Regions from separate parts of the Pragia fontium genome, predicted to be linked through region 3. Evidence: predicted binding sites of a transcription regulator. Region 3 holds the regulator's gene; each other region holds the start of a gene.
The links. Region 3 encodes CRP, which controls carbon source genes, mostly activating them, when cyclic AMP is high. Its sites were predicted from a motif close to ATGTGANNNNNNTCACAT; they were not measured.
Positions count from the first base shown of each region.

Region 1: the regulator CRP is predicted to act here: its motif matches at 2,147-2,164, upstream of yrbN (protein YrbN).
Region 2: the regulator CRP is predicted to act here: its motif matches at 2,302-2,319, upstream of EL341_RS16125 (NupC/NupG family nucleoside CNT transporter).

Region 1 covers NZ_LR134531.1:486,682-491,518, reverse strand. Annotated here, with positions in the region: gene EL341_RS02095 (DEAD/DEAH family ATP-dependent RNA helicase) at 142-2,070, opposite strand; gene yrbN (protein YrbN) at 2,063-2,140, opposite strand; gene nlpI (lipoprotein NlpI) at 2,243-3,130, opposite strand; gene pnp (polyribonucleotide nucleotidyltransferase) at 3,278-4,837, opposite strand, start outside.
Region 2 covers NZ_LR134531.1:3,734,930-3,739,766, forward strand. Annotated here, with positions in the region: gene EL341_RS16120 (bifunctional 2',3'-cyclic-nucleotide 2'-phosphodiesterase/3'-nucleotidase) at 1-970, opposite strand, end outside; gene EL341_RS16125 (NupC/NupG family nucleoside CNT transporter) at 1,050-2,228, opposite strand; gene deoC (deoxyribose-phosphate aldolase) at 2,640-3,320, shown strand; gene EL341_RS16135 (YicC/YloC family endoribonuclease) at 3,562-4,425, shown strand; tRNA gene EL341_RS16140 (tRNA-Pro) at 4,767-4,837, opposite strand, start outside.
Region 3 covers NZ_LR134531.1:280,589-285,425, reverse strand. Annotated here, with positions in the region: gene EL341_RS01105 (YheU family protein) at 1-236, shown strand, start outside; gene EL341_RS01100 (phosphoribulokinase) at 328-1,197, shown strand; gene crp (cAMP-activated global transcriptional regulator CRP) at 1,498-2,130, shown strand; gene EL341_RS01090 (YccS/YhfK family putative transporter) at 2,202-4,277, shown strand; gene argD (bifunctional acetylornithine/succinyldiaminopimelate transaminase) at 4,390-4,837, opposite strand, start outside.

The DNA.
Region 1 (4,837 bases), 210 kb from region 3:
AAATGTCCTCAAAGCAGAGAGCTAAGTAAAATACCACACTTATATAAAGTCAAAAAGCACCAGATGAGTTGTTCATCTGGTGCTTTTAACGTTTTATATTAAGATTTTTAGGTGAATCAACCTAAAAATGCTTATTTTAAACTACTCATTACCTGAAGTAGGACGACGACGCGGTGCACTGTTACCACCGTCACGACGTGGGCCGCGGGACTGACCATCACGGCTTGGGCCATTACGATCGCCACGACCTGCTCCGCCACCGAATGAACGACGATCGCCATTCGAAGATGGACGACGATCACCACCACCAGCACCAGCACCGCCGCCATCACGACGACCACCGCCACGGCGTGGTTCACTTGCTGGTGCATCACCAACAAACTGCATATTCAACGGCTTGTTAAGTACACGAGTCTTGGTAAAGTGCTGCAACAGATCGGAAGGCATGCCTTTTGGCAGCTCAATCGTTGAGTGAGTAGCATACAATTTGATGTTACCGATATAACGGCTGCTGATATCACCTTCATTGGCAATAGCACCAACAATATGACGCACTTCAACACCATCATCACGGCCAACTTCAATGCGGTACATATCCATTTCACCCACCTCACGGCGTTCGCGACGAGGTGCTGCATCACGGTCACCGCCGCGCTCATTACGTCCATCACGCTCACGACGACCAAAGCGATCGTTACTACGATCGTCACGGTCACGAGGTTCACGACGCGGACGACGATCGGCTGGTGCATCCGGTGGCAGAATCAATGGACGTTCGCCCTGTGCCATTTTCAGCAGAGCCGCTGCCAATGTTTCGATATCCTGCTCTTCAGCTGGCTGTAGTTTAGCCAGCAGCGCACGATACTGATCCAGATCGCTGCTCTCTAACTGCTGACTCACACGCGTGGCAAACTTCTCTAAACGACGCTTGCTTAACAGATCGCCAGATGGCAGGTCCACTTCAGGAATGGAGATCTTCATCGTGCGTTCGATATTACGCAGTAAGCGACGCTCACGGTTCTCAACGAATAACAGCGCACGTCCTGCACGACCTGCACGGCCAGTACGGCCAATACGGTGCACGTAGGATTCTGAATCCATCGGGATATCGTAGTTAACCACTAAGCTGATGCGCTCAACGTCCAAGCCGCGAGCGGCAACGTCAGTTGCGATCAGGATATCCAGACGACCATTCTTCAGTCGTTCCAGCGTTTGCTCACGCAGCGCTTGGTTCATATCACCATTCAATGCAGCACTGTTATAGCCGCTACGCTCTAAAGCTTCAGCAACTTCTAACGTGGCATTCTTGGTACGCACGAAAATGATCGCAGCGTCAAAATCTTCCGCTTCCAGGAAACGAACCAGCGCCTCATTCTTACGCATACCGTAAACGGTCCAGTAACTCTGACTAATGTCAGGTCTGGTCACCACGTTAGACTGGATACGAACTTCTTGTGGATCGCGCATAAAGCGACGCGTAATACGACGGATCGCTTCAGGCATGGTCGCAGAGAATAGAGCGGTCTGATGTTCAGCCGGAATCTGCGCCATAATCGTTTCAACATCTTCAATGAAGCCCATACGTAACATTTCGTCGGCTTCATCCAGAACCAGACCTTTCAATTTAGACAGGTCTAAGGTTCCACGCTTCAGGTGGTCTAACAGGCGGCCTGGGGTACCCACGACAATTTGTGGTCCTTGACGCAAAGCACGTAATTGAACGTCATAACGCTGGCCACCATAAAGGGCCACGACGCGCACGCCTGACATGTGTTTAGCATATTCGGTGCAGGCTTCTGCTACCTGAACGGCTAATTCACGGGTTGGTGCTAATACTAAAACCTGCGGGCAGGCCATATCAGCTTGAATATTGTTAAGGAACGGCAATGCGAATGCCGCTGTTTTACCGCTACCGGTTTGCGCCATACCTAATACATCGCGACCGCCCAGCAGGTGGGGAATACAAGCCGACTGAATCGGGGATGGTTTTTCATAACCCATATCGGTCAGTGCTTTTAATAAAGGTGCTGATAAGCCTAAATCAGCAAAAGAGGTTTCTATCTCAGACATGTACACGTGCCTCACTAAAAATGGCGGCCAGTCTACATACCTTATTGAGAAAATACTCAGTGATTTTCATTTAAAAGTGTGAACCAGCTCAAATTAGATTAAAAAACGAACAGAAAAACCGCCCTTGTAAGTAGAACCTACTTAGCAAGGTCGTTTAGACGTATTCGTCAGTCTATTTTTTATCCGATTCTGATAGGTCGTCTTGTTCTAGCCCAAACAAGGCTAATTCCAACAGTGCATAGCGGTGCTCAACAAAGTTATGTACATTGTTGGCAACCGTCAGTTTGAACAACGCCACGGCGGTGTTCTTGTCCCCCAGACTCAGGTAATACTTACCTAAATAGAAGTCAGTTTCACTGAGATGCTCAGCGAGCGAAGTGTTATCCGTTGCTTCTTCCTGTAGGCGAGTAATCAGCGTTTTTTCGCTAATCTTGCCAAGGTAGAATTCCACTATATTCCAGCCCCACGTTCCTTTTTCAGCTTTGGCGTAACGCTCTTCAAGCGCTCTTTTTGCCTTGTCTGAATCAATCTCTTTTTCGGCTAAATATAGCCATAGAGATCGGAAAGGATCGTTAGGGTCGTCATGATAAAACGCCTGCAGATCATCCTGCGCTAAAAAGTAGCGACCGCCATAATATAAGGCAATCCCTCGGTTTAAACGCGCATAGTTATAAGTTGGATCAAGCTCTAATACAGAATCAAACGCATCATAAGCAGCATCAAAGTTGCCACCCTGCGTCAGATATATTCCCAAGTAGTTAAATGCTTCTGGAATATCAGGACGAATCATTAACGCCTGCGAAAAGTCGTTTCGCGCCAGTGCCCGTAGTCCAAGACTATCGAACAACACACCGCGTTCGTACAATAGCTGCGCTCGCTCATCACCTGATAATACTTGGCTCGCAAGGATCTGTTCCATACGTGCCAACATCACTTCCTGTTGCAGCGTCGGCTGCAATGGAATTGCCAAAACGCCATATTTACGCCCTTCAAGGCTGCTGCATCCTGTTAACAGGATGGCTGTTGCAACGATGTAGCACCAGCGTAAAATAGGCTTCATTTCAACTCCCGAAGACAAACATGGGATAGGTATCCTACCATCCACTTGTTTTTACACAAGAACTCCCTGTCCCAGTCATACAATCGGTGCTTTATCATCTTCAATAAAGCACCGTGTCATTGCTTACGGCTACAGTAGCGACCGCAATTACTCTTCGGATGCAGCTGGCGCGTCCTGAGCTGGTGCATTCGCTTCTTTAATGCTTAAGCGAATACGGCCCTGACGGTCAACTTCCATCACTTTAACCTGAACTTCCTGACCCATTTGCAGGTAGTCAGATACTTTCTCTACGCGCTTGTCAGCGATTTGAGAAATATGTACTAAACCTTCTTTACCACCAACGATAGAAACGAAGGCACCGAAGTCAACAATACGAGTAACCTTACCAGCATACACGCGATTCACTTCAACATCAGCGGTGATCTCTTCGATACGGCTGATAGCATGTTTCGCTTTGTCGCCGTCAGTCGCTGCAATCTTCACTGTACCGTCATCTTCAATTTCAATGGTAGTGCCAGTTTCTTCAGTCAGTGCACGAATAACCGCACCACCTTTACCGATCACATCCTTGATTTTCTCAGGGTTGATCTTGATGGTGTGAATACGTGGAGCAAACTGGGAAATATCACCGCGCGGTGCAGAAATCGCCTGTTCCATCACGCCAAGAATGTGCAAACGTGCACCCTTAGCCTGACTCAGAGCCGCTTTCATGATCTCGCGAGTAATACCTTCAATTTTGATGTCCATTTGCAGAGCAGAAATACCTTCACGGCTACCGGCTACTTTAAAGTCCATATCGCCCAGATGATCTTCATCACCCAGAATATCAGACAGAACAACAAAGTTTGTCTCGTCTTTAACCAGACCCATTGCGATACCCGCAACGGCAGCTTTAATCGGTACACCTGCATCCATCAGAGCCAGTGATGCGCCACATACGGAAGCCATCGACGATGAACCGTTAGATTCAGTAATTTCTGATACCACACGAACGGTATATGGGAAATCAGCCTGATCTGGCATCACTGCCAGCACGCCGCGCTTCGCTAAACGACCGTGACCAATTTCACGACGCTTAGGTGAACCCACCATACCGGTTTCCCCTACGGAGTACGGAGGGAAGTTGTAGTGGAACAGGAAGCTGTCGGTACGTTCACCGGTCAGTTCATCGATGTTCTGAGCATCGCGAGCCGTACCTAGGGTAGCAACAACCAGCGCCTGAGTTTCACCACGAGTAAACAGAGCAGAACCATGGGTGCGAGGTAATACGCCAGTACGCACATCCAGACCGCGAATCATATCTTTTTCACGACCGTCGATACGTGGCTCACCGCGTAATACGCGACTACGAACAACATTCTTCTCGATGCTGCTCAGCATATCGCCGACTTCGCTTTGGTTTAAATCAGGATTGCCAGCAATCAACGCTTCGATAACGTCAGTTTTGATAACGCCGATTTGTGCATAACGCTCTTGCTTATCGGTGATACGGTAAGCATCACCTAAACGGCCAGCGGCCAGCGCTTCAACCTGTGCATATAGCGCCTGATTGATTTCAGGTGACTGCCATTCCCACTTCGGTTTACCTGCTTCAGCAACCAGCGCATTGATGTTATCAATAACGATCTGCTGTTGTTCATGACCGAACATCACCGCACCGAGCATTTGCTCTTCGCTCAGGAGTTCAGCTTCTGATTCAACCATCAG
Region 2 (4,837 bases), 580 kb from region 3:
CCGGACGCGCCTTCGCAGTACCAGAAGTGATCTTCCACTTATTGGTTTCACCTTCAAGCACCAAATCGATCACACCCAGATGATCGCCCCAGTGACCTGGCATGACGGCTGGAATACCGTTTAAGGTTCCCTTTTCAATATCTGCGCCTTTAACGTCAGCAAAATCTTTACCTGGGAAAATACCGTGAGCGTGACCAAACGCGATAGCATCAATCCCTTCAACTTCACTGAGGTAATAAACAGAGTTTTCTGCCAATACTTTATAAGGGTCGGTTGATAAACCAGAGTGGGCAATAGCCACTACCACATCAGCCCCTTGCTTACGCATTTCAGGCACTAACTGTTTTGCTGTTTCAGTAATATCTTTAGTAACGACTTTACCGTTCAGGTTGGATTTATCCCACAAGGTAACCTGTGGAGGAACAAAACCGATATAACCAACGCGTACCGTATGCTCTTTGCCATCACGGTCTTTTACCGGCGTATCAACGATCAGATACTGTTTAAAATACGGCTTACCGGTTTCAGCATCAAAAATGTTGGCGTTGATATAAGGGAAGCGAGCGCCGCTTAATGCGCGCTTCAGATAATCCAATCCATAGTTAAACTCATGGTTACCTAAACTACCTACGGTATAGTCAAGGTTATTCATCACCTTATAAACCGGGTGAATTTCGCCTTTCTTCAGACCACTGGCAGCTGCATAATCTGCCATTGGGCTGCCCTGAATCAGATCGCCATTATCAACCAGTACACTGTTGGTCGCTTCTTTACGGGCTTGTTCAATCAATTTCGCCGTTCTGACCAAACCGTATTTATCGGTCATTTTGTCTTTATAGTAGTCATAATCCATCATGTTACCGTGCACATCGGTGGTTTCCATGATGCGCAAGTCAACAGTGGCGGCGTTAACGGTGCCAGCAATCAGCACCGCTAAAAACGAGAGAGGTAAGGAAGGTCGTAATAACATAGTTTCCTCCAGTTCTGATCAAAATCAGTTTGGTTAAATAGTGTGAATTATCTTATTAATATCAATTTATTACCGTGAATTAGTACAGTAGTCCCACCACGGTCGCACTTAAAAAACTCACCAACGATGCACCGTATAGCAGTTTCAGACCAAATCTCGCGGCTGTATTTCCCTGACGACTATCCAGCGCTTTAATTGCGCCAACAATAATGCCGATAGAAGAGAAGTTAGCGAAAGAGACTAAAAAGACTGAAATAACCGCAATAGAGTGCTCAGAAAACTTGAACTCACTGTTCATCAGAAGATGCATGGCAACAAATTCGTTACTGACAATTTTAGTGGCCATGATTCCACCCGCTTGCACCGCTTCTTCCCATGGAATACCCACCAGAAAAGCTAAAGGAGCAAAGATATAGCCAAGAATCTCTTGAAATGAGATACCAAGAACCGCAGTAAAAATTGAGTTCGCCATAGTGATCAAAGCAATAAAGCCAATCAGCATCGCGGCAACAATGACTGCAACTTTAAATCCGTCCAGAATGTATTCGCTGAGCATTTCAAAAAAGCTTTGGCGTTCTTCTTGAATGGTCAGAATATCTTCTTCCGGCTGCACCTGATATGGATTGATAATAGAGGCGATAATAAATCCGCCCAGCAGGTTCAATACCATTGCCGTTACCACATAACGCGGGTCGAGCAGTTGCATGTAAGCCCCGACGATGGCCATCGAAATGGTCGACATCGCCGAAGTACACAGGGTGTACAGTCGATGTTCGGGCAGCAGACCGAGCTGCTTTTTAATAGAGATAAAGACTTCTGACTGACCCAAAATAGCTGAAGCCACAGCGTTATAGGATTCGAGCTTACCCATACCGTTAATTTTGCTGAGTCCCAGGCCGATATATTTCACGATAAAGCCGAGAATATGCCAATGTTGCAATATACCGATTAACGCTGAGATAAAGACGATAGGCAGCAAAACGGAAACGAAGAAAGACATCTCGCCTTGATTAACCAGATTACCGAAAGCAAAGTTAACTCCTTCCTGAGCATAAGAAAGCAGATAACCAAATCCTTTCGCAAAGGTCATGATAATGGTGTTGCCGACGTTAGTTTTCAGCAACAGCATGGCCATAATAAATTGGGTAGCCAACATAACAAAGATCGGACGTAAACGAATCTCTTTACGTTTCTTACTAACCAGAGCGGCAAGGCCACATATGATAATGATACTAAGCACGCCTATAATGTATTTCATGCCTCTCTCCAAACCCTTTGAATTATATTTTTCTTTCCGTTCATACCATAAAATGTACTGAACATTGGTCCCGATGTGATTTTACTAACATTCAGGGTGTTCTCATTGTTATACCATTAACAATGTTAGAATGTTAACATCAAAAACCAATCTATGTTATTTGTGTGACACCAGTCACGCAACTTAAAACCCGCCAAATGGATTAATTAGATTATCTTGTAAAATTACCCTTGCTTTTTAATGTTAAAATTATAACATGGCTCACACGGCATAAAACCCGGGAAATGGATTAATTAGGTTATTTTGCAAAGTTACACTTGCTTTTTAATGTTAAAATTATAACATTGATGACAATTGTTAAAGTTTTATCGCGACACAATCGTTAAGCTACTTAAATCTCAGAGGGTATATATGAATCAGCAACAAATTGATTACGCAAACTATATTGACCATACATTATTAAATATGGACGCTACCGAAGCACAAATCACCAAGCTGTGCGAAGAGGCCATAACCCATCATTTTTATGCCGTTTGCGTAAACTCAGGTTATGTTCCACTAGCAGCGAAATGTCTGAAAGACACGAATGTTACAGTTTGTTCTGTGATTGGCTTCCCATTAGGCGCTGGTTTAACTTCATCTAAAGTATTTGAAGCACAGGCTGCAATCGAAGCTGGCGCTCAAGAGATCGATATGGTTATCAACGTCGGCTGGCTGAAAAGCGGCAAGTTTGACGAAGTAAAACATGATATCCAGATGGTACAAAACGCTTGTGGTAACGTTCCACTGAAAGTGATTCTGGAAACTTGCCTGCTGACTGATGAAGAAATCGTACAGGTTTGCCACATGTGCAAAGAAATTGGTACTGCCTTTGTGAAAACCTCTACAGGCTTCAGCAAATCTGGCGCTTCTGTACACGCAACCAAACTAATGCGTGAAAGCGTTGGACCAGTGATGGGCGTTAAGTCTTCCGGTGGCGTGCGTGACAGAGAAACAGCAAAAGCCATGATTGAAGTTGGCGCGACCCGTATCGGCACCAGCTCTGGCGTATTTATTGTTGGCGCTGACAGCCAAGATAAATCCAGCTACTAATTCTAAATTATGCTAATAAAACTGCATTCCAATATAATATTGGGGTGCAGTTCTTTTTTTATCCCTCACTGAAAACAAAATATCCTCCCTCTAAGCACTCGCCAACCCTACGATTGTCAGAATAATGAGAGCTTGATCCGCAATAAGTAACGATTAATCGATATAAAGCGCGCTGACGCCTTGGTGGATTAGCCCTCCGATAGGTATAATCTATTTTTATTTTATCAACGGGTACCTGATTATGATCCGCAGTATGACCGCTTATGCTCGCCACGAAACCAAAGGCGAATGGGGTAGCGCAACTTGGGAACTCCGTTCCGTAAACCAGCGTTATCTGGAAACTTATATCCGCCTTCCGGAGCAATTTCGTAGCCTCGAGCCCGTGATTCGCGAACGTTTACGTACCCGTCTGACCCGCGGAAAAATCGAATGCAACCTGCGTTTTGATCCCGATCCTTCAGCCCAAACTGAACTCATGCTGAATAAAGAATTAGCTGCGCAGCTGGTTCAGGCAGCTAACTGGGTCAAAATGCAAAGTGATGAAGGGGAAATCGATCCGGTCGATATCCTGCGCTGGCCTGGCGTAATGTCAGCCAAGAGCCAGGATTTAGACGCCATCAGCAGTGAATTGATGGCCTCTCTGGAAATTGCCTTAACCGACTTTATCGACGCTCGCGAACGCGAAGGTGCAGCATTAAAAGCACTGATTGAACAGCGCCTGGCTGGCGTCAGCACTGAAGTACAAAAGGTTCGCGCCCATATGCCAGAAGTTCTGGTCTGGCAACGCGAGCGCCTGCTCAGCAAGCTAGAAGAAGCCCAAGTCCAGTTGGATAACAACCGTCTGGAACAAGAGCTGGTGATGCTTGCCCAACGTGTCGATGTTGCTGAAGAGCTGGACCGTCTGGAAGCCCATGTAAAAGAAACCTACGTCATCCTGAAAAAACCGGAAGCCGTTGGCCGCCGTCTGGACTTTATGATGCAGGAATTCAATCGCGAGTCGAACACATTGGCTTCTAAGTCAATTAACTCGGAAGTGACGACATCAGCCATTGAGCTGAAGGTGCTGATTGAGCAAATGCGTGAGCAGATTCAGAATATTGAGTAAAGTTGCTTAGTGTTACTCTCAATAACAAAGCTCGCTTAAATGGCGGGCTTTTTTAATGCTATTAAATCTATGTTCTTGTCAGAGTCACGCTTTGAGTTACTGATGGCCCTTTACCAACAGAAACAACAGACGTAAAAAAACCTGCTATTAAAGCAGGTTTTCTTGAAATTGGTCGGCGAGAGAGGATTCACTCGTATCATCCTGATACTCGCCCTTCGGGTGTCACTTCGTGACATGCAAATCCGTTCCCGACGGATTTGTCGACCTCCTCACGGAGCTTCTCATCCTCAATAAACAACAGACGTAAAAAAACCCGCTATTAAAGCAGGTTTTCTTGAAATTGGTCGGCGAGAGAGGATTCGAACCTCCGACCCACTGGTCCCAAACCAGTTGCGCTACCAAGCTGCGCTAC
Region 3 (4,837 bases):
AAGAACTGCCGCCAGAAACCTTAGAAAGTATTATCGAATCATTTGTTCTGCGTGAAGGGACCGACTATGGGGAGCAGGAGAAGACCTTACAACAAAAAGTGGATGATATTAAACGTCAGCTAAAAAGCGGAAAGTTAGTATTGATCTGGTCAGAACTGCATGAAACTATCAATATCATGTTAAAAGACCAGTTCAGCGATGGTGCTGAAGAACAGCCTTATCCGGATTTTAATTAGCCCGAAATTTTTGCTAATACCTTCCCGGCGCTGAACTATGCTCTACCCAATAACCATTAAAAAATAACAATGAAAATAAGGAATCAGGCCAATGTCAGCAAAGCATCCGATTATTGCGGTTACCGGCTCTAGCGGTGCCGGTACCACCACTACCAGTTTGGCTTTCCGGAAAATTTTCCAGCAGCTACAGCTCAATGCCGCCCGCATCGACGGCGATGCTTATCATCGATATACCCGCCCGGAAATGGATGCAGAAATCCGCAAAGCCAGAGAGCAAGGACGCCATATTAGCTATTTTGGCCCGGAAGCCAACGACTTTTCCCAATTGGAAAACAGCTTTATCGAATATGGTAAGACCGGTACTGGCCATACCCGAAAATATTTACATACCTACGATGAAGCGATGCCCTATAACCAATTACCGGGCAGCTTTACCCCTTGGCAGGCACTGCCAGAAGAAACCGACCTGCTATTTTATGAAGGACTGCATGGCGGTATTGTCACCGCTAAGCAAAATGTCGCACAGCACGTTGATCTGCTGGTTGGAGTTGTTCCTATCGTCAATTTGGAATGGATACAAAAACTGATTCGCGACACCGGTGAACGGGAACATTCCCGTGAGGCCGTTCTCGACTCCGTTGTACGTTCAATGGATGACTACATCAACTATATTACCCCTCAATTTTCCCGCACCCATATTAACTTTCAGCGAGTCCCCACCGTTGATACATCCGATCCCTTTTCGGCTAAGAGTATTCCAACCATGGATGAAAGCTTGGTGGTGATCCATTTTAGGGGATTAACCGGTATCGATTTCCCTTACTTGCTGGCGATGTTGCAGGGTTCATTTATCTCCCAAACCAATACGCTGGTGATCCCCGGCGGCAAGTTTGGGCTGGCCATGGAATTGATTATTACTCCGTTAATCCAGCAATTATTAGAAGGCCGGATATTAGAGTAAAAATATCGTGGGTAAAATGAGCAAACAACCAGTGATTACGCAGCTTAACCCTCATTTTAATAAGACAACACGAGACTCTTCGCTCAACCTGTGTTAAAACCATAAGTGTCAGGTACTATTAGGTAAAACAGGTTGTGTTCAGCCAGATGTAGGACAAATAGACAAACACCTCTATATTATTTTCTACATCGGCTATAATAGCGCTCACTAAGCAAATTATATGCTCCGGGGCGGGTAAGGTTTCCGGCAAGCTTCTCGCTTTGCTGTTTTTGGCAGTGACTACAAAGAGGATAACAACAAATGGTTCTCGGCAAACCGCAAACAGACCCTACTCTCGAATGGTTCTTATCTCATTGTCATATTCATAAATATCCATCTAAGAGCACACTGATTCATCAAGGTGAAAAAGCAGAAACGCTTTATTACATTGTGAAAGGGTCCGTAGCCGTTCTGATTAAGGATGAAGAAGGTAAGGAGATGATTCTCTCTTATCTGAATCAAGGGGACTTTATTGGTGAGCTTGGCCTTTTTGAAGAAGGTCAAGAGCGTACGGCTTGGGTTAGGGCGAAAACAGCATGTGAAGTTGCTGAAATTTCCTATAAGAAGTTTCGTCAACTGATTCAAGTTAACCCAGATATTTTAATGCGTTTGTCAGCCCAAATGGCCAGTCGTTTACAGGTAACGTCAGAGAAAGTGGGCAGTTTGGCTTTCCTTGATGTAACGGGTCGTATTGCACAAACGCTGTTGAATTTAGCCAAACAGCCTGATGCGATGACCCATCCGGATGGGATGCAAATTAAAATCACCCGTCAGGAAATTGGACAAATTGTTGGTTGTTCCCGTGAAACGGTAGGCCGTATCTTAAAAATGTTAGAAGATCAAAACCTGATCTCTGCACACGGTAAAACCATTGTTGTTTACGGGACTCGTTAAGTAACACACAAATCGACGGGTATGCTTGGACTTCATGGACAGCATGCCCGTTTTTCTTTCCCGGAAAACCTATGTGGCGACGAGTAATCTATCATCCAGAAATTAATTACGCTCTGCGCCAAACGCTGGTTCTCTGTCTACCTATTGCCCTCTTCTGGCTATTAAACGATTTACGCACCGGTTTTCTACTCTCTCTGGTACCGGCCTGCTGTAATATCGGCGGCTTAGATACCCCCCATAAACGCTTCTTTAAACGACTGGCCATTGGCGGAGCACTGTTTGTTCTCAGCAGCCTTTTACTGCAACAATTTCTTATCTGGTCGATACCGCTAGGCGTTTGCATGTTGATACTGGCTCTGCTGTTTGGCGTGACCGCAGAAATCAGCCCGTTACATGGGCGCTTAATGCCTGCTGCGCTGGTGGCAGGGATATTTACCCTCAGCATGGTTGATGTCCTACCAATCTGGTATGCCCCCATGTTGTTTATGATCGGCACCATCTGGTACGGCCTTTTCACCTATGTCTGGTTCAGGCTCTGGCAAGAGCAGCCAATGCGCGAGTCACTCAGTTTACTGTATCGCCAATTAGCTGATTATTTTGAAGAAAAATATAGCCTCCTCACTCAACACACCGACCCAGAAACCGCTCTGCCACCATTATTACAACGCCAACAGCAGGCCATGGACAGTATCTCGCTGGTCTATCAGCAAATATATATGATTACCGACCTGAAGCACCCACGCCATCAACGTTTGATGAGAGCTTTTCAGGTCGCTCTGGATTTACAGGAGCATATTACGGTCAGCCTGCACCAACCAGATGAGGTGCAAAAACTGGTTGAACAAAGCCATGCTGAAGCAGTTATTCGCCATAATGCTAAAATTATCAGTCATCGCTTACGGATTTTAGCCGATGATATTCTTTACCATCGTCGCCCCAGTCCCTTCAATATGGATCATGAGTTATCCGCACTGGAAAAAATTGCCAACCAACATCCTGATAATCCGGTTGGCGCCTTCTGTTATTATCACTTTAGTCGCATTGCCTATCTGCTGAGCAGCCAGCTACCGCTATATAACCGCAGTTTAATGCCTGCCCAAAACCGTTTACCTTTCTGGCGAGCATTAAAGAATTACTGCTCAATCAAATCGATTGCTTTACGAAACGCTGCACGCCTCGGGCTAACGTTAGCAGCAGGAACCGCTATCGGTAGCGTACTTAGCTTACCCAAACCTTATTGGATCCTTCTGACAATCATGTTAGTCAGCCAGAATGGTTATAACGCAACCCGCATCAGAATTCAGCACCGTGCCTTGGGAACCATGTTCGGCATTATCGTGGGCGCAGTCATTCTTCATTTGCATTACCCGCAAAATTACATGTTATTGCTGATGCTGTTGCTTACTCTGGTGTCCTATCTGATTGTGCGCAAAAATTACGGCATTGCGGTTATTGGCTTTACCATTACCGCGGTTTATACCCTGCAAATTATTGCTAATAGCGGTATGGAATTCCTGCTGCCGCGCCTGATTGATACCGTTATTGGTTGCGTTTTGGTATTTGCCAGTACCATCTGGTTATGGCCACAGTGGCAAAGCGGTCTGCTACGTAAAAATGCCCATGATGCCCTGGAAACTTATCAACAGCACCTTCGCCAGATGTTTAGCATGACCGATAATGCGCCTGAACTTTCCTATACTCGAATGAAGGTTAATCAGGCACACAATACGCTTTTCACTACCTTGAATCAGGCGATGCAGGAACCCGGTTTTAATTCCCGCTACTTAACGGATATGCGTCTGTGGATTACTCACAGCCAGTTTCTGGTTGAACATCTGAATGGCATGACGGTTATCGCCCGAGACCAATATGTCCTGATACCGGAACTATCCAAAACCTATCTAAACACCTGCGAAATTATGATTCAAAGCTGCCAGCAACGATTAGAGTATGATGGGCCGAGCAGTGATACCAGTATGCTACAGATTGTTGAACCCAATAGTGAGCTACCGGAAACCACCATGGAGCGGCATCTTGAGCGAGTATTGGCCCACTTAAAATCCATGCACACAATCTCTTCTCTGGCTTGGCAGCAGCGTCCGCATCATGGTATTTGGCTGAAACGCCGTTTACGCGATAAAAGTTAAGTCGATCGCTAAGGGGAAAACGGCTGATTTAACCAGCCGTTTTGAGGTTACGGATAAAGTCATTGAATATTCCCCGACGAATGAAGGGGATACTTTTAAATTTAACGGACGATTACTTCTTGGCTTCAACCATCTGCTTAACCGCTTTCTCAAAGCAATCCATTCCCTGTTGCAAATCCTTTTCTGGAATAACCAGCGAAGGGGCAAAGCGAATAACGCTAGGTCCGGCATTTAACAGCATCAATCCATTTTCCACCGACGCAGCAAGAAACTCTCTGGCCATACCCTGATAAGCAGGTTGTAGCTCCGCGCCGATTAATAAACCAAGACCACGAACGTCCGAGAAGACGTGGTAAATCTGATTAATCTCTTCTAATCGAGAGACAATATATTGATAGCGAGACTGCACACCCGCCAGCACTTCTGGCGTATTAATCACGTCAAAGGCCGCTTCGGCTACGGCACAGGCTAATGGATTCCCGCCATAGGTGGTACCGTGTACGCCGGGCTCCATCACTTGAGCCACTTCACTGGTCGTCAGCATCGCACTGATCGGGAAA